Regions from separate parts of the Kribbella yunnanensis genome, predicted to be linked through region 2. Evidence: riboswitches for the same ligand, from Rfam matches in the RefSeq annotation. Region 2 holds a riboswitch; each other region holds the start of a gene.
The links. A riboswitch is a leader RNA that binds a small molecule or an ion and turns the genes downstream of it on or off. The one in region 2 is predicted to bind cobalamin.
Positions count from the first base shown of each region.

Region 1: it holds a riboswitch for cobalamin, as region 2 does, so the genes downstream of both, metE (5-methyltetrahydropteroyltriglutamate--homocysteine S-methyltransferase) here and cobN (cobaltochelatase subunit CobN) in region 2, are expected to answer to the same signal.
Region 3: it holds a riboswitch for cobalamin, as region 2 does, so the genes downstream of both, ABD231_RS18475 (ABC transporter substrate-binding protein) here and cobN (cobaltochelatase subunit CobN) in region 2, are expected to answer to the same signal.

Region 1 is NZ_BAAANF010000003.1:2,247-10,004, reverse strand. It holds gene ABD231_RS04930 (lasso peptide biosynthesis PqqD family chaperone) at 1-230, shown strand, start outside; gene ABD231_RS04925 (lasso peptide biosynthesis B2 protein) at 227-655, shown strand; gene ABD231_RS04920 (MauE/DoxX family redox-associated membrane protein) at 648-1,187, shown strand; gene ABD231_RS04915 (ATP-binding cassette domain-containing protein) at 1,194-2,114, shown strand; gene ABD231_RS04910 (ABC transporter permease) at 2,111-2,938, shown strand; gene metE (5-methyltetrahydropteroyltriglutamate--homocysteine S-methyltransferase) at 2,951-5,212, opposite strand; cobalamin riboswitch at 5,328-5,540, opposite strand; gene ABD231_RS04900 (enoyl-CoA hydratase/isomerase family protein) at 5,617-6,675, shown strand; gene ABD231_RS04895 (LysR family transcriptional regulator) at 6,672-7,580, opposite strand; gene ABD231_RS04890 (SDR family NAD(P)-dependent oxidoreductase) at 7,651-7,758, shown strand, end outside.
Region 2 is NZ_BAAANF010000018.1:231,494-239,251, reverse strand. It holds gene ABD231_RS28770 (serine hydrolase) at 1-513, opposite strand, end outside; gene ABD231_RS28765 (cobalamin biosynthesis protein) at 589-1,515, shown strand; gene ABD231_RS28760 (phosphoglycerate mutase family protein) at 1,506-2,189, shown strand; gene ABD231_RS28755 (DUF3500 domain-containing protein) at 2,180-3,136, shown strand; gene ABD231_RS28750 (hypothetical protein) at 3,139-3,561, opposite strand; cobalamin riboswitch at 3,609-3,753, shown strand; gene cobN (cobaltochelatase subunit CobN) at 3,789-7,496, shown strand; gene surE (5'/3'-nucleotidase SurE) at 7,509-7,758, shown strand, end outside.
Region 3 is NZ_BAAANF010000013.1:119,424-127,181, forward strand. It holds gene ABD231_RS18440 (PSP1 domain-containing protein) at 1-94, shown strand, start outside; gene ABD231_RS18445 (alpha/beta hydrolase) at 91-1,626, shown strand; gene ABD231_RS18450 (hypothetical protein) at 1,623-2,234, opposite strand; gene ABD231_RS18455 (sterol carrier family protein) at 2,318-2,659, shown strand; gene ABD231_RS18460 (hypothetical protein) at 2,788-3,591, opposite strand; gene ABD231_RS18465 (MFS transporter) at 3,712-5,013, shown strand; gene ABD231_RS18470 (hypothetical protein) at 5,027-5,968, shown strand; cobalamin riboswitch at 5,991-6,171, shown strand; gene ABD231_RS18475 (ABC transporter substrate-binding protein) at 6,197-7,219, shown strand; gene ABD231_RS18480 (FecCD family ABC transporter permease) at 7,216-7,758, shown strand, end outside.

The sequences.
Region 1 (7,758 bases), on a different contig from region 2:
GTTGGACCGACACCGACGAAGGGATGGTGTTGCTGAACGAGAAGTCCGGCAGCTACCTGACCCTCAATCGCACCGGAGCGACGGTGCTGCACGGGATTCTCGACGGCAAGAGCCCGGATGAGCTGATCACGACGCTGCAGGCGTCGTACCCGGATGCGTCCGAGCGGATCGCCGCCGACGTCGGTCAGCTGATGACGTCGTTCCAACAAGCGGGGGTGCTGCGGCCATGACGATGCCGGTGACGTTGGAGCACGGCATCCCCGTCGGCCGCTGGGACCGGTTGCTCGGCCGGATCTGTGTCGCGGCGGCGTTCGGACTCATCAGACTGCGGCCGGCCACCCTGCGCCGCGTGATGTCGACTGTCCGGATCGGCGCGCGTCCGGCGACCGAGACCGATGCGTACGCCGCTCGGTCGGCCGTCGTCGCGGTGAGCGTGACATGTGCGGGTCAAGGCTGCCTGCCGCGATCGGTGGCGACCGCCTTGCGCTGCCGGCTGTCCGGGACCTGGCCGCACTGGTGCACCGGCGCGCTGACCGAACCGTTCCGCGCGCACGCGTGGGTCGAGGCCGACGGACAGCCGGTCGGTGAACTCGCCGACGTCAAGCACTTCCGCAAGCTGATCGAGGTACCACCCCGGGGAGGTCGCCATGACTGAGTTCATTGCCGTAGCAGCTCGCGCCTTCCTGGCCTTGGTCTTCGTGACCGCTTTCGTCGGGAAAACCCTGACCAAGAACGGGTTTCGCGGCTTTGCCCAGTCGGTGCAAGGGCTGGCTCGGCTGGAGTCCGCCCGGTCTGCAGCCATCCTCGCCGGGATCGTCGTCGGCGGTGAAGGACTGGCCGCCGCGCTGCTGGTCTCGCCGATCGCACCCCAGCTCGGCTTCGTGATCGGCGGGCTGATGCTGCTGCTGTTCACCGGTGTGGTGATCCGCTCCGTCCGGGCCGGCATCTTCGCCGAGTGCCGCTGCTTCGGTGGCCGGGGCGCGATCATGAGTACGGCGATGGTCGGCCGCAACCTGGTCTTCCTCGCGATCGCGGTCGTCGGCGCCGTCGTACCGGTCGCTCCGGTCCTGGGCAATCTGCCACTGGCACTGCCCGCGCTCGCCTCCGGGCTGCTGCTCGCGTTACTCGTCATCCGCTACTACGACGACTTCGTCCGGCTGCTGTTGCGTCGGCACGCGACGGCGTGAGCGGCCGTGATCGAGGTCGAGCAACTGAGCAAGCGGTACGGCGACACTCTCGCGCTCTCGTCGGTCGATCTGTCGGTCGGGGCAGGTCAGGTGCTCGGGCTCATCGGTCACAACGGCGCCGGTAAGACGACGCTGGTCGAGATCCTCGCGACACTGGTGCGGCCGTCGGCCGGTACGGCGCGGGTCGCGGGCGCGGATGTCATCCGATCGCCGGGCCGCGTCCGGCGCTCGATCGGGCTGACCGGGCAGTTCGCCACCGTCGACGACACGCTGTCCGGGTTGGGGAACCTGATCCTGCTCGCCCGGCTCAGCGGGACCGGGCGGCGAGCGGCGCGAGTGCGGGCCGATGAACTGCTCGAACAGTTCGGCCTCACGCACGCCGCGGATCGGCGGGTCCGGACATACTCCGGTGGTATGCGACGGCGGCTGGACCTCGCCGCGAGTCTCGTCACCGCCCCCGCCGTACTGTTCCTCGACGAGCCGACGACCGGACTCGATCCGACCAGTCGGCGCGCTGTCTGGGACCAGGTCGCCCAACTCGCGGGGCTCGGGACGACGATCCTGTTGACCACCCAATACCTGGACGAGGCGGACCAGCTGTCCGACCGGATCGTCGTACTGGCTGGTGGACGCGTTGTCGCCGGTGGGACGCCGGCGGACCTGAAACAGCAGGTCGGCCGGCGAGCCATCGTGGTCCAGTTGCCGCCCGATGCCCCGGCCGCCGCGGTCGTCGAGCACCTCGCCGGGCGCGGGCTGGATGTTGCTCAGCGCAACGAATCCGGCCAGTTGACCGTGGTGGACGCATCATCGGCGACGATCGTGCAGGTCGTTCGCGCGCTCGATGATCTCGGGATCGAGGCCGAACGTCTCGAAGTCGCCGAACCGAGTCTCGACGACGTCTTCGCGACATTGGGGGAGGCCCGATGACCGTCATCACCGCACCTCGCGCCCAGCCGGCCTTGCGGACTCGGACACAGTCGGCAAGCGTCGCGACCCAGATCATCGCGCTGTCGGCCCGGTCTTTGCGTGGCGTGGTCTTCGAACCGCGCACGTTGATCGTGACGCTGCTCGGCCCGATCCTGCTGGTCAGCGTGCTCAGTCAGCTGCTCGGCAGCCTGTCCACGACCCTCAGCTTCCCAAGCGGCACCCGGTACGTCGACTTCGTCGTACCGGCGATCATGATCACCACCGCACTGCAGTCGGCGCTCGGCCTGATCATCAGTCTGCTTCAGGACATGCGCAACGGGCTGATCAACCGGCTGCGGACGATGGCGATCTGGCCGGGTTCGGTACTCGTCGCGCACAGCCTGGCCGGCCTGGTCCGGATGGTCCTGCAGCTGACCGTGCTGAGCATCTTCGCCGCGGTGGTGCTCGGCTTCGACCCGCCGGGCGGCATCCTCGGTACGGCGGCCGCCGTCGTCGTGTCGACCGCGGTCAGTACCGGCCTCGGCTGGATCTTCATCGCCCTCGCCTGCCAGCTCCGCCATACCGAGCTGGTGCAGGCCATCTCCGGCACTGTCACCTTCCCGCTCATCGTCGCCTCGAACGCCTTCGTCCCCGAGGCAGGTCTGCCCACTTGGCTGCGGCACGTCGCTGCCTTCAACCCCGTGTCGCACAGCATCACCGCCGCGCGCGAACTGGTCCTCGGGCACGCGCCCGTCGGCCAACTGCTCGCCGCCCTCGCCGGTGCCGCTGTCATCACGGTTGTCGGCGCCACCGTGGCGATCCGGGGCCTCAGCCGGCCTGGCTGAGGCCCCTTTGAACTACTCGGCGCGAATCTCGCGAGCGGCGGCGACCAGATTCTGCAGGGAGTCGCGAACCTCAGGCCAGCCGCGGGTCTTCAAACCGCAGTCCGGGTTGACCCAGAGTCGTGCCGCTGGAATCGCGTCCAGTCCCTTGTGCAGCAGGGACACGACTTCCGGCGTACCGGGGACTCTGGGGGAGTGGATGTCGTAGACGCCCGGACCGACCCCGCGCGGGTAGCCGGCTTCGCCGAGCTCCTGCGCGACCTGCATATGCGAGCGGGCTGCTTCCAGGCTCGCGACGTCGGCATCCATCTCGTCCAGCGCGTTGAGAATGTCGCCGAACTCGACGTAACACATGTGCGTGTGGATCTGCGTGTCCGCGCGCACCCCGCTCGTGGTCAGCCGGAAGACCTCGGTACCCCAGCTCAGGTAGGCGGCGCGATCCGCCTGCCGCAGCGGCAGCGTTTCGCGGAGTGCAGGCTCGTCGACCTGGATCACCGCAGCTCCGGCCCGCTCGAGATCGACCACCTCGTCGCGCAGCGCCAGCGCGACCTGGCGAGCGGTCTCGCTGCGCGGCTGGTCGTCGCGGACGAACGACCAGGCCAGCATCGTGACCGGTCCGGTGAGCATGCCCTTGACCGGACGGTCGGTCTGCAGTTGCGCGTAGGCCCACCAGCGGACGGTCATCGGCGTCGGCCGGGAGATGTCGCCGACGAGCACCGGCGGCCGGACATAGCGGGTGCCGTACGACTGGACCCAGCCGTGTTGAGTGGCGACGTACCCATCGAGCTGTTCGGCGAAGTACTGCACCATGTCGTTGCGCTCGGGTTCGCCGTGGACCAGGACGTCGAGCCCGGCCTTCTCCTGGAACGCGAGGACCTCGCGGATCTCGGCTCCGATTACCTCGTCGTACTGCGCCTCGTCGATGCGGCCCGCGCGCAGATCTGCCCGGGCGGTTCGCAGCTCGGTCGTCTGCGGGAACGAGCCAACCGTTGTCGTCGGCAACAACGGCAGCTCGAGCCGCTTCTGCTGGGCTGCACTGCGTTCCTCGTACGACGCCGCCCGGCGACTGTCGTCAGCCGTCACACCGGCGACGCGGGCGCGCACGGCCGGGTTGTTCGTCACCGCCGAGTTCGCCCGGGACTCGAGTGCTGCTCGGTTGATCTCGAGCTCGGCCGCGATCGACTCGGTGCCTCCGGTGATGCCGCGGGCCAGCGTGACGATCTCGGCGGTCTTCTGTCGAGCGAACGCGAGCCAGCGGCTGACCTCCGGATCGAGGTCCGTGTCGGCCGCGACATCCAGCGGGACATGCAGCAGTGAGCAGGATGAGCTGACCTCGACCTGGTCGGCCAATCCGAGCAGAACGGCCAGTGTGGACAGCGATTTGGGTAGGTCGTTCAGCCAGACGTTGCGGCCGTTGACGACACCCGCGACGAGTCGCTTCGACCGGATCTCGGGGACGGCGGCCAGGTCGTCGAGGTTGGCCGCGGCCGGTCCGGTGAAGTCGATGGCCAGGCCCTCGACCGGCGACTTGGCCAGCACCGGCAACGCGTCGCCGAGCCGGTCGAAGTACGACGCGACCAGGAGCTTCGGGCGATCCACGAGACCGCCCAGTTCGCCGTACGCGCTCGTGGTTGCAGTCAGCTCGTCCGCGGTCCGGTCCTGGACCAGCGCGGGTTCGTCCAGCTGGACCCATTCGGCGCCGGCCGCGCGCAGATCGCCCAGGATCTCGGCGTACACGGGAAGGATTCGCGGCAGCAACGACAGCGGTTCGAAGTCGATGCCGGGCGCGGGTTTGGCGAGGAGGAGATAGGTGATCGGTCCGATGAGGACCGGGCGGGCCTTGAGCCCGAGTGCGAGGGCCTCGCGCAGTTCGGCGACCTGTTTGGTGGAGTCGGCGGCGAATGTCGTGTCCGGGCCGAGCTCCGGGACCAGGTAGTGGTAGTTCGTGTCGAACCACTTGGTCATCTCCAGCGGCGCGACCTCCTGGGTACCGCGCGCCATCGCGAAGTAGCCGTCCAGCGCGTCGGCGTTCACTGCGGCACGATGCCGCGCGGGGATCGCGCCGAGCAAGACGGACGTGTCGAGGACATGGTCGTAGTACGAGAAGTCGCCGGTCGGAACCTCGTCGATCCCGGCGTCCGCGAGCTGCTGCCAGTTCGATCGGCGCAGTTCGGCCGCGGTCTGCCGGAGGGCGTCGGCGGTGACCGTGCCCTTCCAGTAGCCCTCGATGGCCTTCTTCAGTTCCCGGTTCGGGCCTTGCCGGGGGTAGCCGTGCACGGTGGTCAAGCGTCTCTCCTTAGCGAGCCTGTCTTGAGGACCACAGGGCTTGGAGAAAGGCGGCACACGTACGCCGGCCCTCCCACGAGGCCTTGCGATCACCGCCGTACGACGGGCGCACAGCGGGCGGCTGGCAGGTCTTCGGACTCGCGGGCACGTCCGGCGGACCGGACACCTACTGACCGTCGCTTCCCAGACCGAGAGGTCCAGTGCGTATGACGGTGGTCGTTCCCACTTACCGCTGCGGGGCAGTCCCGGATTCACACCGGGTTCCCTCTTGCGACGTCCTGACCGGCTGCCAGGACGAACCAGCTACCCGATCAGCCTACGCACTCGCGGGAGGTTCCGGCCCTGTGATCCACACCCTAGGAAAGTAGTAGGACGTCCAGCTATTTTGGCGCACCGTGAGCAATGTCGAAGAATCCCCGGTCCTCGCGCATGTGGACGGTCACGCCGGTCATCTGGTGCTGAACCGGCCGCGCGCGATCAACGCGCTCACACACGAGATGGTGACGATCATCCGCCGGGTGCTCGACGAGTGGGCCGCTGACCCCGCCGTACAGACTGTCGTACTGACAGGCAGCGGTGACCGCGGTCTGTGTGCGGGCGGCGACATCGTCTCGATCTACCACGACGGGATCGCCGGCGGTACGGCGTCGGCGGCGTTCTGGGCGGATGAGTACCGGCTCAATGCGGAGATCGCGGAGTACCCGAAACCGTTCGTCGCGGTGATGGACGGCATCGTGCTCGGCGGCGGGATCGGGCTGTCGGCGCACGCGAGTATCCGGGTCGTCACCGAGCGGTCGAAGCTCGGCATGCCGGAGACCGGGATCGGCTTCTTCCCCGATGTCGGCGGTACCTACTTGCTATCGCGGGCGCCGGGCGAGCTGGGCACCCACCTGGCCCTGACGGCCGGGTTGGTCGGCGCGGGTGATGCGATCGCGGTCGGTCTTGCCGATTGGTACGTGCCGAGCGATCGGTTGCCGGATCTCCTTGCTGCACTGGCTTCTCAGGACGCGGCGACCGCGGTGGCCTCGTTTGCCGATCCGGTTCCGGAGTCCGGGTTGATCGGTGACCGCGAGTGGATCGACGAGGCCTACGAGGGCGAGGACCTGGTGAAGATCTACAGCCGGCTGGCGGATGCCGACGTACCGGCTGCGCGAGAGGCTGCCGCGGTGCTGCTGACGAAGTCGCCGACCTCTTTGAAGGTCACACTGCGCGCGCTGCGGGCCGCGGCCGATCTGCCGTCGTTGCCGGCTGCGCTGGAGCAGGAGTACCGGTTGTCGGTGTGGCTCCACGGCTCGCACGACTTCCTTGAAGGCGTGCGCGCACAGGTGATCGACAAGGATCGCAACCCGCGGTGGTCACCGGCCACCTTCGACGGTGTCAGCGACGAATCCATCACCGCCCACTTCGCCACTCTCGGCGACGCCGATCTCGGGCTCACCGACGCGTCGAGCTAGCCGTCCGCGCTCGCGGCCGCGCGGATGGCGGCGGCCAGGCGAGCAACGGGCTCAGGTACCGGGCGGGGGAGCCGTGCCAGCAGGATGCGGCGTTGCTCCTCGGGGCCGCCTTGTACGGCGATGATCCGGACGCCCGGTGGGAGGGCGAAGGTCAGGGCGGCGGGTGCGGTGGTGATCCCGCAGCCGGCGGCGACCAGATGGAGTTTGGCCAGCCAGTCGCGCGCGGTATGGACGACCTGGGGGCGCTCGTCGAGACCCGGCCAGACACCCATGTACTGCTCGCCGCCCGGACCGGCGATCCAGCGCTGACCACGGAGGTCCTCGATGTCGACGACGTCGGCGTGGGCGAGCGGATGCGTACTGGGGACCGCGATCCGGAGGCTGCGTTCGGAGAGGGTGTGTAGCTCCAGCGCGGGCGACTCGGCATCGGGCGCGCGGAACGGCGGTGCGGAGGCCAGGAGGGCGAGGTCGATGGTGCCTGCGCGTAGTGCGCGGACCAGGGCCGGCGTACTGCCTTCACGGCTGATGACCGTGATGCCGGGGTGCGTCTCGCGGAGTGCCGCGAGTGCGCGGGGTACCAGGAAGACGCCCGCCGTCGCGAACCAGCCGAGCCGGACCGTGCCGAGCTCTTCCGGGATCCCGGCCAGCTCACGTGCGGCCGCATCGACCTGATCGATCGCGGCGGCAGCCCGTCGTACGACGATCCGCCCGGCCGGCGTCAGCCGTACCCCGTCGTGGCGGCGCTCCAGCAGTGCCGTGCCTGCCGCGCGTTCCAGGGACGCGATCTGGCGGGAGACGGCCGACTGGGTGTAGCCGAGCGCGGTCGCCGCGGCGGTGAGCGTACCGCGCTCGGCCACCTCGCGGAACACCCGCAGCGCGGTCAGGGAGGCGTCGGTGAAGGTCATGACGTTTACGCATACCACACTTGCCAGACTTTCGCTGGTGTCATGGGCTGCAGGTGCCTAGCTTGAAGGTATGGAACTCATCAAGACACCGTTCGGCTTCAGCAGTACGGCGGCAGAAGTTGCCGCTGGCATCGACCTCTCCGGCCGCCGCGCCGTGGTGACCGGCGCAGCCTCCGGC
Region 2 (7,758 bases):
GAGTACGCCGGCCAGCCCGGCCGGGCTCATCTCGTTGCTGATCCCGGCCGCCTGGGCCGCGCGGTCGTCGATCCCGCGCCGGATCGCGCTGGCGCCGTCGCCGTACTCGGCCAGCACGGCGTGGGCCGCGTCGATGCCGACCTGTTCGAGCACGAGGTTGGTGGCCAGGTTGCTGGACACCGTGATCATCTCGGTGGCGAGCCAGCCGAGCGGCACCTTCGTGCCGAGCTTGGTCCAGGTGGCCGGCGCCTCGTCCTCATCCGGATTCACGCCGAACCGCCCGCCCGCCTGCGAGGCGAAGTCGTTGTGCACCAAGACCGGCTGATCGAGCGTGAGCTCACCGGCCGCGATCTTGCGCTGCATCGCCATCGCCACCGGCAGCTTCATCGTGCTGGCCGAGTAGTGCGTCCGCCCCGCTTCGTGCTCGAACACCGGCGTCCCGTCGGCCCGCCCCAACCACACCCCGAACTCGCCGCTCCCGTCGACCGCCGCGAGCAGTTCCGCAATCGCCATAGCACTCACCTTCGCACATATCTTTCCAGGCCCATATTCGACCCCGCACATTTGTTTCCTGGCAGACTTCTGCGGGTGTCCACCAGTTTCGGCTTGCTGCTCGGCTTCGTCGCCGACCGGGTCCTTGGCGATCCTCGGCGGTTCCACCCGGTCGCGGGTTTCGGGCAAACCGCGACCCGGCTGGAGTCACGCCTGTACGCCGACTCGCGGGCGGCCGGTACGGCGTACACGACTGTCCTGGTCGGTACGACGGCGCTGGCGGGAGTCGCGGTCGAGCGGCTGACCCGGGAACGGCCCGTCGTACACACGCTCGTCACGGCCGCCGCCACGTGGACCGTGTTGGGCGCTCGGAGTCTGGACCGCGAGGCCGAGACGATGGCCGGGTTCCTGGAGGCGAAGGACATCCCGGCCGCGCGGGATCGGCTCAGCTACCTGTGTGCCCGGGACGCGACCACCCTCGAGTCGGATGAGCTGGCGCGTGCGACGGTCGAGTCGATCGCGGAGAACACCTCGGATGCGTGTGTGGCACCACTCGTGTGGGGTGGTGTGTTCGGTGTGCCCGGCCTGCTGGCCTACCGCGCCGCCAACACGCTCGACGCGATGGTCGGGTACCGGTCCCCGAAGTACGCGAACTTCGGGTGGGCTTCGGCACGACTGGACGATCTTGTGAACCTCCTGCCGGCGCGGGTGTGCGCCGTACTGACTGGAGTGGTGGCTGAGCGGTGGAGCGAGGCACGGCGGGTGTGGAAACGCGATGCGGCGCAGCACCCGAGTCCCAACGCCGGTCCGGTCGAGGCGGCCTTCGCTGGTGCACTTGGGCTGTCACTGGGTGGGACGAACAGCTACGGGTCCTATAGCGAAGACCGTGGCACGCTGGGGGACGGGCCGACGCCGACGGTCGCGGATGTTCGCCGTACGGCGGCTCTGGCGCGGCGAGTCGGTATCGCCGCGGCGGGTGCGGCCGCGATCCTGGCAGTTGCGAGAGGACGGTTATGGGACTGAGCCGACGGCCGATGCGGATCGCGCTGATCCGGCACGGCGAGTCCGAGGCGAACCTGGACAAGTCGATCTACGAGCGGGTCCCGGACCACTCCGTCGCGCTGACCGCGCACGGCTGGGAGCAGGCGGCCAAGGCCGGGCGTGAGCTGCGGGAGCTGTTCGACAACGAGCCGATCCGGGTTTACGTGTCGCCGTACCTGCGCACACTGCAGACACTCAAAGGACTCGAGCTCGACGACCTGATCGGGATCGCACGGGAGGAGCCGCGGCTGCGGGAGCAGGACTGGGCGAACTTCCAGGACACCGAGGACATCGAGCGGCAGGAACGGTTGCGCGACTCGTACGGGCACTTCTTCTACCGGTTCACGCATGGTGAGTCGGGGTCGGACGTGTACGACCGGGTGTCGAGTTTCCTGGAGACCATGCACCGTGACTTCGAGCAGGCGGATGCGCCACGCAACGTGCTGCTGGTGTCACACGGGCTGACCATGCGGCTGTTCTGCATGCGGTGGTTCCACTGGTCGGTCAAGTACTTCGAGACGCTGCGGAACCCGGCCAACGCAGAAACCCGGGTGCTGCTGCGTCAGCCCGACTACCGTTACAAGCTGGACCGGCCGTTCGAGCGCTGGACGACCGCACATGAGCCCACTGACTTGGAGCGAGCAGCGTGGTTGTAGAGCAGACCCGGGAAGCGGCCATCGACCTGCTGCGGAGTCTGAGCCCGGAGCAGCGGGCGTTGGCTCAGGCGGCGTTCGACACACCGGATCACCAGGAGTGGACCTATCTGCCGGGGGACCGGCCGGGACTGCCGTTGTCGTCGCTGACACCCGCACAACAGCAGTTGGCGCTCCGGCTGATCGCACTGGGCTGCAGTGAACGCGGTCTGGCCGATTCACTCGCCGTACTGGACGCAGAGGTGCTCCTGCGCGGTATCCCGGCGCTGCCGGAGTCAGGGGACTGGGAGGGCACTGTCCTGGGCGGCCGCTACTACCTGCGGATCCTGGGTGACCCCGCCGGCTTCGAACCGTGGGCCTGGCGACTGAACGGTCACCACCTGGCAATCCACCTGACTCTGGTCGACGGTGCGATCTCTTTCACACCCTCGTTCATCGGCTCTAACCCGGCCACCGCCCCATCGGGCCGCCGCTTCCTGGCCGGCGAGAGCGACCTGGGCTTCCAACTCCTGCACGCCCTAGACGACAGCCAGCGCGCAGTCGCAGTCGTCTCACCCGATGCTCCCGACGACATCCTCACCCGTCACGACCCGGTAGCCGACCCGTCCCTGCTACACCGCGGCCTGGCGTACGGCGACATGACCGCCGACCAGCGTCAGATCCTCAGCCTCCTCGTCGGCCAGTACGTCGGCCGCGCAGCCGGCCCCATCGGCCTCCAGACCTGGCAAGACCTGACCGAACAAGGCATCGAGAACCTCACCTTCGCCTGGGCCGGCGAAACCACCCCCGGCCCCGGCCGGCGCCACTACTACTCCCTGGCCGCCCCCACCTTCCTGGCCGAGTACGACAACACCCAGGACAACGCCAACCACATCCACTCCGTCTGGCGCTCCCACCGCTCCGACTGGGGCACCGACCTCCTAGCCGCCCACTACGCCGCCCACGGCTGAGGTCACCAAACCCGGCGCTCACCCTTGCTCAGCCCGAACTGGCCCAGCTCGACCCTGCGCCGCAGCCGCTTTCGCCGGTACGGCGCCACGACGGCCAACGCGATCCCGTCCCGGTGCTCGGCCTCGACGCGGATCCCGTCGGTCCAGCCGTCCTCGTCGATCTGGACGTCCGCGACCACCGCTACCGCGACGAGGTCGTCACGCTGCGCGCGTAGCCCGGCCCACAGCACCTCGAAGACCTTGGCGGTGTCCGGTTCGTCGGCCATCTCGATCGATCCCTCGCCGGCCGCGTCCATGCTGAGCGAGAACGGGGCGAACCCGCCCTGTTTGCCGACCTGCTGCTCGGCTAGCTCGAGCGCCGTACCGAAGAGGCCGTCGAGAGCTTCCTGAGCCCGCTGCGAGGCTGCGTCGCGCCAGGATTCCATGGGTGGTGCCGCCTTCTGGTCGAAGTGATGTGTTCCGCATCCTGCCAATCGACGGGGTCGGATAGGGTGCAGGCGTCAAGCGACAGCTGTGCAGGAACCCGGTGTGAGTCCGGGGCGGTCCCGCCACTGTGACCTACCGGCGATGAACAACGCCGCGGGGAGTCAGGAACTGCTGCTGTCGCACCTCCGGCCGGGGCGTGGATACCCCCAGGAAGGACCGGTTCAGCGTGCCCGCGAACCTGTTGCTGTTGTCGACTGCCGACACCGATCTCTTGGCCGCGGCGGAGGCGGAGGCCGGCTGGAAGGTCGCGAACCCGGCCCGCCTGGAGCTGTCTGAACTCGCTCCGTTGCTGAATACCGCTCAGATCGTGGTGGTGCGGCTGCTGGGTGGCAAACGCGCCTGGGAGGAGGGGCTGGACGCCGTACTGGCCTCCGGGAAGCCAGCCGTGGTGGTCAGCGGTGAGGCGGCTCCTGATGCGGAGCTGATGTCGCTGTCGACTGTGCCTGCGGGTGCGGTGACCGAAGCGCTGGCTTACCTGCGGGAGGGCGGCGCGGACAACCTCCGGAACCTGGCCGGCTTCTTGAGCGACACCATCCTGCTCACCGGCGACGAATTCGACCCGCCTGCTGCACTCCCGGCGTACGGGGTGCGGGGGACGTTTGTCGAGGACGACCGGCCGGTGGTCGGGATCGTGTACTACCGCGCGCATGAGATCGCGGGGAACACGGCGTTCGTCGACGCGCTCGCGGCTGCGGTCTCTAAGGCCGGTGCGCAACCGCTGCCCGTCTACTGTGGGACGCTGCGCGGGCTGGACCCGACAAGCGCTGAGAACGCCGGACTGTTCGAGCTGCTGCGCAAATGCGACGTGCTGGTCACCACGCTGCTCGCAGCCGGTGGATCGGTCGCAGCGAACGCCAGCGCCGGTGGTGCGGACGACGCCTGGGACGCTGGAGCGCTCGCGTCACTCGACATCCCGCTGATCCAGGGGCTGGCGCTGACCTCGACGCGTGAGCAGTGGCTGGCCAGCGACGCGGCGATCAGTCCGCTCGACGCCGCCACGCAGGTCGCGATCCCCGAGTTCGACGGCCGGATCATCACCATCCCGTTCTCCTTCAAGGCGTATGACGCCGACGGGCTGGCCCGCTACGCGCCGGACCCCGAGCGGTGCACCCGGCTGGCCGGGATCGCGGTCGCGCACGCCCGCCTGCGGCACGTCCCGGTGGCCGAGAAGAAGCTCGCGCTGGTGCTCTCGTCGTACCCGACCAAGCACGCCCGGATCGGCAACGCGGTCGGTCTCGACACCCCGGCTTCGGCGGTCCAACTGCTCGGCAAGCTCGAGGAGGCCGGGTACGACCTCGGCGGGCTCGACCTTAGTGAGTTGCAAGGGGCTGATGGTGCGGACGGGCTGATCCACCGGCTGATCGCGGCCGGCGGTCACGATGTCGACTGGCTGACCGACGAGCAGCTGGCGTCCGCGGTCGCGACGATCCCACTGTCGACGTACTCGACCTGGTTCGCGCGCGTTCCCGAAACGTTGCAGGAGGCAATGACCGAGGCCTGGGGCTCAGCGCCGGGATCTTTGTACGTCGACAACTCCGGCCCCGAACCCGCGATTGCGCTGGCCGCGCTCCGATTCGGCAACGTCGTACTGATGATCCAGCCACCGCGTGGCTTCGGCGAGAACCCGGTCGCGATCTACCACGACCCCGACATGGCGCCGTCGCACCACTACCTGGCGGCGTACCGGTGGTTGGAGAACGCTCCGGCCGATGGCGGCTTCGGGGCGCATGCGGTCGTGCACCTCGGTAAGCACGGGACGCTGGAATGGCTGCCTGGCAAGGGAATCGGGATGGCCGCCGACTGCGCGCCGGACGCCGTGCTCGGCAACCTGCCGATGGTCTACCCGTTCATTGTCAACGACCCGGGCGAGGGCACGCAGGCGAAGCGGCGGGCGCATGCGGTCGTCGTCGACCACCTGGTGCCGCCGATGGCGCGGGCCGAGACGTACGGCGACATGGCCAAGCTGGAGTACTTGCTCGACGAGTACGCGACCGTCCAGGCGCTCGACCCCGAGAAGGTGCCGACGCTGCGGGCGCAGATCTGGACGCTGATCCAGGCGGCCCAGTTGCACCACGATCTGCACACTGACGAGAAGCCGGAGGACGACGACTTCGACGAGTTCGTCCTGCACCTCGACGGCTACCTGTGCGAGATCAAGGACGTGCAGATCCGCGACGGACTGCACATCCTCGGCGGTGTCCCGGCCGATGAAGCGCGGATCAACCTGGTCCTCGCCGTACTGCGGGCGCGGCAGCTGTGGGGCGGTTCGTACTCGATCCCCGGTCTGCGGACCGCGCTGGGGGAGACCTTCGGTGTCGACGAGGCCGAGCTGCTCGCGAACCCGGGTCTCGCCGCCGAGCTGTCCTCGTTGGCGACGCTGGCCGATCTTCCCGCAGTGAGTGGTGCGGATGGCGTCGACATCCTGGAGGCGGTCGCGCGCAAGCTGGTCGTCGCGATGGAGACTCTGAGCTGGGATGCGTCGAAGGTCCCGGTCGTCGTGACCGAGGTGATCGGCCGGTCGTCGGCCGGGGTCGAGTCCTCGCTGACCTTCGCAGCAACTGAGGTGGTTCCGCGCCTGAACCGCACGGATGACGAGCTGACGAACGTACTGCGCGCGCTGGACGGTCGCTTCGTCGAAGCCGGCCCGTCGGGTTCGCCGACCCGCGGTCTGGTGAACGTGCTGCCGACCGGCCGGAACTTCTACGCCGTCGACCCGAAGGCGATCCCGAGCCGGAACGCCTGGGATGTCGGTGTCGCGCTGGCCGACTCATTGCTGGCCCGGCACAAGTCCGAGACAGGGGAGTGGCCGCGTTCGGTCGGCCTTACCGTCTGGGGTACGTCGGCGATGCGGACCCAGGGCGATGACCTGGCCGAGGTGTTGTGGCTGCTCGGCTGCCGCCCGGTCTGGGACGAGGCGTCCCGTCGCGTCACCGGGTTCTCGGTGGTCCCGCTGGAAGAGCTGGGGCGGCCGCGGATCGACGTGACGATCCGCATCTCCGGGTTCTTCCGGGATGCGTTCCCGCACGTGGTGTCGCTGCTCGACGAAGCGGTCCGGACGGTTGCGGCGCTGGACGAAGATGCCGCCGACAACTATCTGCGGGCCCATGTCGACGATGACGTTGCCGCGGGCAACGACGTACGGTCGGCCACGGCTCGGGTCTTCGGATCCAAGCCGGGCTCGTACGGTGCCGGGTTGCTGCCGCTCGTGGATGCGCGGAACTGGCGGACCGACGCCGAACTGGCCGAGGTGTACGCGGTCTGGGGTGGGTACGCGTACGGCAAGGATCTCGACGGCGCCGAGGCGCGCGGGTCGATGGAGCGTGCGTACGCGCGGATCCAGGTCGCGGCGAAGAACGCGGATACCCGTGAGCACGACATCATGGATTCCGACGACTACTTCCAGTACCACGGCGGCATGATCGCGATGGTGCGGCACCTGACCGGTACGAATCCGAAGGCCTATGTCGGCGACTCCGCCGTACCGGCGCAGGTCAAGACGCGGACGCTGGAAGAGGAGACCAAGCGAGTCTTCCGGGCGCGCGTGGTGAACCCGCGGTGGATGGCCGCGATGCGGCGGCACGGGTACAAGGGCGCCTTCGAGATGGCGGCGACCGTGGACTACCTCTTCGGGTACGACGCGACCGCGGGCGTGGTCGACGACTGGATGTACGAGACGCTCACCACCGAGTACGTCGCCGACCCGGAGATGGCCGAGTTCTTCCGCAAGTCCAACCCGTGGGCACGGCACGGGATCGCCGAGCGGCTGCTCGAAGCCGCTCAGCGTGGACTCTGGTCCTCTCCGAGTGATGAGGCGTTGGAGACCCTGCGGAACGCAGTCCTTGAGACGGAGGGTGACATCGAGGACCGCGGCTGATTGGGTGGACGTATGGCGCGGATCCTGATCACCAACGATGACGGTTTCCAGGCACCCGGGATCCGCGCACTCGCGCCGGTGATCGCCTCACTCGGGCACGAGGTCTCGGTGATCGCGCCGCTGGACGACCAGAGCGGTTTCGGTTCGGCCCGGGTCGGGACTGTCAACCGCCCGATCCAGACCGTCGTCGAGGAAGAGGGCGGCATCAGCTACCGCGGGGTCGCCGGGACACCGGCCCTCGCGGTGACGCTCGCCACGGTCG
Region 3 (7,758 bases), on a different contig from region 2:
CGAGGCAGTTGCGGAGACGACCGAGGAGCGGCGGCAGCGCAAACCCCGCCGCCGGCGCCGCCTGAACCACGAAGAGGGAGAACCTGAGCAGTGAGATTCCGCAGGACGACCGTGGTTGTGGCCGCTCTCGCGGTACTGCTGAGTGGATGTGGCGTGGCGAGCCGGGCGCAGGATGCGGACTCCGATGGCGGTGGGCCGAGCGGGAAGCCGTCGGCCGGTCCGGTCGGTCCGATCCCCGCGGGGCTCGAGCAGTTCTACAACCAGCGACCGGACTGGAAGCGCTGCGGCAACAACCAGCAGTGCGCCACGATCAAGGTGCCGCTGGACTACACGAAGCCCGCCGGTAAGACGATCGAGTTGAGCGCCCGTAAGGTGCTCGCCCGCGACCGCGTCGGCCGGATCGGGACCCTGTTCATCAACCCGGGTGGACCGGGTGGGTCGGGTGTGGAGTTCGCCGCCTCGGCCGGGTTCGTGCTGGGGCAGTCGCTGCTGCGGAAGTTCGACGTGATCGGCTGGGATCCGCGCGGTGTCGGCCAGTCGACGCCGGTGAACTGCCTGGACACCGAGCAGCTGGACAAGTTCATCGCCGCCGACGGCAGCCCGGACGACGACGCCGAGATCACCGAGCTGAACGACGAGGCCAAGACGCTGGCCAACGGGTGCGAGCAGCAGTCGGGTGAGCTCCTGCCGCACGTCGGCACCAAGGACGCCGCCCGCGATATCGACGTACTGCGCGGGATCGTCGGCGACGCCCAGCTGAACTACCTGGGCATGTCGTACGGCACCTTCTTGGGCGCGACGTACGCCGAACTCTTCCCGAAGAACGTCGGTCGGCTGGTGCTCGACGGTGCCGTCGACCCGTCGAAGACATCGCAGGACAACAACATCGCGCAGGCGAAGGGGTTCGACACCGCGCTGGACGCGTTCGCCGAGGAGTGCGCGCAGCGGCAGTGCCGGCTGGGCAGCAGCAAGGCCGATGTGCTGGCCAAGGTCGACAAGCTGATCGACGACAGCGACGCGCACCCGCTGCCGGGGGACGGCGACCGCGAGGTCACGCAGGCGATCGTCGTACTCGCAGTCATTTATCCGCTGTATGCGAAGGACCTGTGGCCGCGGCTCGAGGACGCGGTGCTCGACGGTCTGGAGGGTAAGGGCGCGCGGTTGCTCGCGCTCGCCGACCAGTACACCGAGCGTGAGAGCTCCGGCTATGCGAACAACCAGAACGAGGTCATCTACGCGGTGAACTGCGTGGACCGCCCGGATATCACCTCGGTCGCGCAGGCCAAGTCCGAGGAGCCGAAGTACAAGGCGGCGTCCCCGCGGTTCGGTTCGTTCCTGCTCTGGGGCTCATTGGCCTGTGCGAACTGGCCGGTCAAACCGGAGGACAAGCCGCACGCGATCAAGGCCGCTGGTGCGAAACCGATCGTCGTGGTCGGTACGACGCGTGACCCGGCCACGCCGTACGCCTGGGCCGTCGGACTCGCGGGGCAGCTGGAGAGCGGCGTACTGGTCACGCGGGACGGCGACGGGCACACCGGCTACAAGGCCGGGAACCAGTGTGTCGACAACGTCGTGGAGACCTACTTGCTGCAGGGCCAGGCCCCGACCGCCGATATCAGCTGCTAGCTGGGGCGGTTGGTCGACACCTGGAGCGTCTGGGTGGCGCGCTCGAGGACGGCCCGCAGTGCGGCCTCGTCCTGCGGGCGGCCGCCGACGGTGATCTCGACGGCCGTGCTGTCGCCGTTGTCGGTGGAGATCCAGCGCGACAGACCCATCCGCGGTCCGCGGGTGTCGTCGACGTACTTGTAGACGAGCGTGCCGTTGTCGCGGCTGAGAACGTTGAGCTGCCGCTCCTGGATGCTGCGCTCGCGGTCGCTCACCTGACGGTCCGGGGACTTGCTGCTGCCGCGGGTGTCGAACCGGATCTGCCAGACGCCGGTCGGGTCCAGGAACCGCGGCCGCTGGCCGTCCTGGGTGACCTTCCAGGTCGAGGGGACCTCGGCGGAGACCGGATTCTTCTCGGTGCCGAAGGTCTGCGCCGTGTACTGCAGGCTGTCGGCCTGCAGGCCGTCGCCGCGGGGCGTCGTGGTCGGAGGCGTCTGACTGGTCACGACCTTGTTCGACTGCTTGTCGTCACCGTTGCCGTTGATCGCCAGCACTGTGCCGAAGACTGCAACACCGACGGTCATCCCCGCCAGTGTCATCAGCAGTGCCTGGTGCCTGGGCGTGAGCATCCCGACCTCGCCTTCCGTTTCTCCGTTCTGATTATCGACCACGAAGGGGGCGCGATCACAATTGACGCGTACGCTGGCTCGTCGTGAGCACGCCCTTTGATCAGGCCCTGGAGCGGTACGACGCGGGCACGGCCGAGCGGCCCGACCTGAAACTGCTGACGAAGGAGTTGCTGAAGCTCCTGGTGGCCAAAGCGCCCGGACATGCGGTCGAGGTCCGCGTCCCGCCGTACGGCGCTGTGCAGTGCATCGAGGGTCCGCGCCACACCCGCGGTACGCCGGGCGCGATGGTCGAGTTGCCGGCCGAGTTGTGGATCGAGCTCGCCCTCGGCCGAACCACCTGGCCCGAGGCGCGGAGTACCGGGAAGCTCCGGGCGAGTGGAGAGCGCACCGACCTCAGCGCATTGTTGCCCTTGGTAACCAGTTGATGACTGGCCGGAATCTTGCTGGGCATAAAGGTGCCGCGACACCCCGCCCCGGGTGCCGCGGCTACCAGTAAAGACGCTTCGAGAAGCCAGAAAGTTCACTCACCGAAGAAAATCGGCGGAAAACTTTCTCAGCGGCCGGCGGTGTTGGTGCGCCAGACCACCGTGCGGCCGTTCACGATCTGGAGGTCGCCGCTGTTCTGCAGGACCAGAACCGAGCCCTTGCGGGTGGTCTTGCTGGCCCACAGCGGCTTCTTGGCGGCGCTGTAGACGACCAGGTTGCCGTCGCCCTGCATGGCCACGAAGGCGCCCTTGCTCTGGGTCTTGGTGCTCCACAGTGGGGTCTTGCCCTTGTAGAGGACGAAGTTTCCGTCACCCTGCATGTACGCCCGGTAGGTGCGGTTCACCGACGTCATGAACTCCGGGTACTTCAGCACGCGGTTCATCCCGAGCGTGCCGACCACCATGTAGCGGCTCCAGTTCGGCTTGTTCCGGGTGTTGTAGATCACCAGGTTGTTGTCGTTCTGGACGACCAGCCGGGCGTTCGGGCTGGTGCCGGTGTTGCTCTGCCAGACGATGGTCTTACCGGAGACGACGGTCAGGTTGCCGTTCTTCTGCATCACCAGGACCGAGGCCTTGCGGTTGGTCGCGGTCGACCACAGCGCGGTCTTGCCCTTGTAGAGCACCGCGTTGCCGTCGGACTGCATGAGGAACGTGTACTGGCCGTTCTTGGAGCGGATGTAGTTGCCGGCCTTCAGCTTCTGGCCCGGCAGGAGGACGTCCGAGACCGCGGCGGCCTTGGTGACCGCGGTGGGTGCGGTGACGGTGCTGGTCGTGGCCTGGGCGGCCACGGGCGCAAGCAGGGTGGCACCGGCGGCGGCCCCCGCGGCGAGGGTGGCGAACACCTTGGTGCGTACCGACTTGGTCGAGATCATCCGGTTTCTCCGTCTGTCCTGGGGATATTCAGGGAGATTGACGCCGAGGGCAACCAATCGGTTCCACGGTAGGGAGAAAAGGGTTCTTCGCCCGGGGCGATCTGCTGACAGGATGTGCCGGTGGCAGCAAGTTTCCGAACGCGGCTGGCCCGGCTGCGTGTCGACCTGACTCCGTGGCGTAGTTCGCGAGACTTCCGGATCCTGATGGTCTCCGGCTCGGTCTTCTTTCTCGGCAGCATGTTCGGGTACGTCGCCCTGCCGTACCAGCTGTATTCGCTGACCCACTCGAACTTCGCGGTCGGCGCGATGGGCCTGGTCAACATCGTTCCGCTGGTCGTCTTCGGCCTGTACGGCGGCGCGCTCGCCGATCACGTGGATCGCCGAAAAATGCTCATCTTCACCGGGATCGCGCAGGTCGCGGTGTGCGCCGTACTGCTGAGCAACGCGCTGTTGAGCAATCCGCAGGTCTGGATCATCTACGTCTGCGGCGCCCTGAACGCGATCGCCGCCTCACTGCAGCGGCCGAGCCGCGACGCGCTGTTCCCGCGCGTGGTGAAGCACTCCGAGCTGCCGGCCGCGGTGGCGCTGAACGCATTGACCATGCAGGCCGGTCAGCTGGTCGGCCCCGCGCTGGGCGGTGTGCTGGTCGGTACGGCGGGGATCAGCTGGGCGTTCGGTATCGAGCTGGCCGGGTTGTCGATCGCAACCCTCATGTACTTGCGACTCAAGCCGTACCGGGTCGGCGAGCACTCCCAACCACCCAGCCTGCGCGTCATCGGCCAAGGCATCGCGTACGCCGCGCGCCGCAAGGACCTGCTCGGGACGTACGTCGTCGACATGGTCGGGATGTTCATGGCGATGCCGATCGTGCTCTTCCCGGCGTTCGCCACCGAGGTGCTGAAGGAACCGAAGCTGCTCGGTGCGCTCTACAGCGCGGAGGCGGTCGGCGCGCTGATCGCGACCCTGACCAGCGGCTGGAGCCGCCGCGTCCATCACCACGGCCGGGCCGTCGTGATGGCGGCCGCTTGCTGGGGTGCGGCGATCGGAATCGCCGGTCTGGCGCCGAACATCTGGTTCGCGCTCGTCTTCCTCGCCTTCGCTGGTGCTGCGGATATGGTCTCCGGCCTGTTCCGTTCGGTGATCTGGAACCAGACGATCCCGGACGAGATGCGTGGTCGGCTGGCCGGAATCGAGATGCTGTCCTACATGCTCGGCCCGCTCGGTGGTCAGGCCCGGTCCGGTCTGGTCGCCGACCTGACCAGCGTCCGGACGTCGATCGTCAGCGGCGGCATCCTCTGCGTGGCCGGCGTCGCGGCCACCGGCGCGGCCTTGCGTGACTTCTGGCGGTACGACGCTCGCACCGACGAGCACGCGGTGCGCGAACGCGATCTCCGGGCCGCGGCGGAGGCGGACGAAGCGTAGGCTTTGGCGCACTATGCGTATCCTGCCGCTCGCTTTTGTCGCAGTGCTCGCCAGTGCGTGTGGGGGACCCGGGCAGGAGACCGCACCGAGCGTGCCGCCGCTCGTGTCGATCAGCACGACTCCTCCGTCGACACCACCTCCTTCCGAGACGCCCAGCACGCCGCCGACCGCGAAGGTGGCCGACACGTTGTGCATTCGGATGGACCAACCGCTGGTGCAGGCGACACTCGCCGTACCGGTCGTGCAGATTCAGCCCAAGGCACCGCCGGCCGATTTCGGCGTACCGGCGACGTATGACACGTGTCAGCTCGGTCTGAGTACCAGTCCGAACGGACCAGTCCTGCGAGTCGGGGTGTCAGTGCAGGCGGCGACGAAAGCGACGCTGGCTGCCGCGCAGAAGGCGTACAAGGGGAAGCCCGCGGTTGTCGGTGCGGGAGGTTTCGGAAACGACACGTCGGTGGTGTTCCTGTTCGACGGTCGCCTGTACAAGGTCTCCGGGCCGAAAGCCACGCTCGCGAAGTACGTCGTACTGGGGCAGGAGGTGGTTCGGCAGGCGCCCGGGCTGCCCGAGGCGGAGCCGTTGATCACTCGGTCGGAGTGTGAGCGTGGGTCGTCGGCCGCCGCGAAGGTGATGGGGGCGCCTGCGTCGATCCGCCGGGACGGTCAGACCGAGCTCGGAGACCTGGTCTGCGGGTGGGTTTCCGCGAACAGCGTGCTGTCTTCATCAGTACGTCGTACGCCGAACGCGGTCGCGCTGATGACCGCGATCCGGAAGACGCCGACCGCGCAGGCGATTCCGCTCGGGGACGAGGGTTACGTGGACACCGCGACCGGGCGGACCACGATCCGGCTCGGCGACAACAAGCTGGTCGACCTGGTGCCGTTGCCGGCGCGGGCGGTCAATCCGGACACGATGACCCAGTTCGCGCTCGCGATGCTCTCGCAGTACCGCTGAACCTGCGACTCAGTCGCCGGTGTTACTGTGGCGGCGCCGTGGTGCTCGGGAAGCCGGTGTGATGCCGGAGCGGCCCTCGCCACTGTGATCGGGAGTTCACCGGCAGTCCCTCTTGAGGGAGGTCACTGGCCCTGTGCTGGGAAGACCAGGCCGGTGGATGCAGTCCCGTCAGCCAGGAGACCGGCCACGGCATGTGATCCGTCCACGAGGTGCTGGAGGAGCGGTCCTGTGCTGCGCAAATCCGTTGTCCCTGTCCTGCTTTTGAGCCTGCTTGCCGGTTGTGGCACGTCCACCGCGGCCAGGCCGCATGGATCGATCATCACCGTGCAGAACTGCGGGATCGACGTCACCGTCAGCGGTCCGCCGAAGCGGGTGTTCGCGGCGTACCAGCCGGCCATCGAGATGGCGCATGCGCTGGGAATCTCCGATCGCCTGGTCGGTACGGCGTACCTGGATGCCGAGGTGCTTCCGGAGTACGCGAGCGCGCAGGCCAAGGCGAAGTACTACAAGAACCTGCCCAGCCGCGAAGAGCTGCTCGCGGCGAACCCCGACTTCGTGCTGTCCGGGTTCAACGACGTGTTCAGCGCTGGTGGTGGCAGCGACGAGAGCTTCGGGAGCCGCAAGAGCCTGGGCGAGCTCGGAGTCCAGACCTGGATCTTCAGCCCGCTCTGCCCGACCGCGGACGGTAAGGGCGACGAGGCGATCGACCCGGCCAGCGTCACGATGGACAACGTGTACGCCGACCTGCGCGACCTCGGCAAGCTGTTCCGGGTCCAGGATCGGGCCGAGGCGGTGATCGCCGATCAGCAGAAGCGGATCGCCGCGGTCGAGGCGAAGGTGCGGAACGCGCCGAAGCCGACTGTCGCGATTCTGCGGCCCGGGATGGAGGGCGGCGGATTGACCGTCTCCGGCGGACCGGACTTCGGGACCGTGCTGATCAAGCAGGCCGGTGGGGTGAACGTCTTCGCCGACCTGACCGCCAAGCGGAACGTGAAGATCGGCGTCGAGGAGCTGATCAAGCGCAATCCCGACTACATCCTGATCAGCGGGTGCTGCGATGCCGCGTTGACGCCGGCCTCGACACAGCCCGAGGTGGACAAGATCCTCGCGAACCCGGCGTTTCAGAACCTCAAGGCGGTCCGCAACAAACACGTCGTACCGTGGCTGTTCGCGAACCACTCGGCCGGGGTGCGTGGTGCGTACACGACTGAGGACATCGCCAGGACGATTCACGCTGACCTGTTCAAATGAGGTGGCGAGCGGCCGGACTGCTCCTGTGCGTCGCCGTCCTCGCGGTCTCGGTCCTGCTGTCGCTGAGTGTCGGGAACCAGTATTTCGGGGCGCATGACGTCTACCTGGCGCTGGCTGATTTCACCGGGAGTGACAACGACCGGGTGATCCGCTATCTGCGTCTGCCGCGAACCGGTGCTGGGTTGTTGGCTGGTGCGGCTTTGGGGCTGGCGGGTGCGTTGATGCAGGGCGTGACGCGGAATCCCTTGGCGGATCCGGGGATTCTCGGGGTGAACGCCGGGGCGGCGCTGGCCGTGGTCGGGGCGATCGGGGCGCTGGGCGTGCAGAGCCTCACCGGGTACGTGTGGTTTGCGATGGGCGGTGCGCTGGTGGCGACCGTGGTGGTCTACCTGGTCGGCGCGATCGGGCGAGGTGGCGCGACGCCGGTGAAGCTCGCGCTGGCGGGAGCGGCGATCTCCGCGCTGCTGGGGTCGGTGACCTCCGCGATCACATTGCTTGATCTGTCGACGTTGAACGAATTCCGCTTCTGGGTGGTCGGA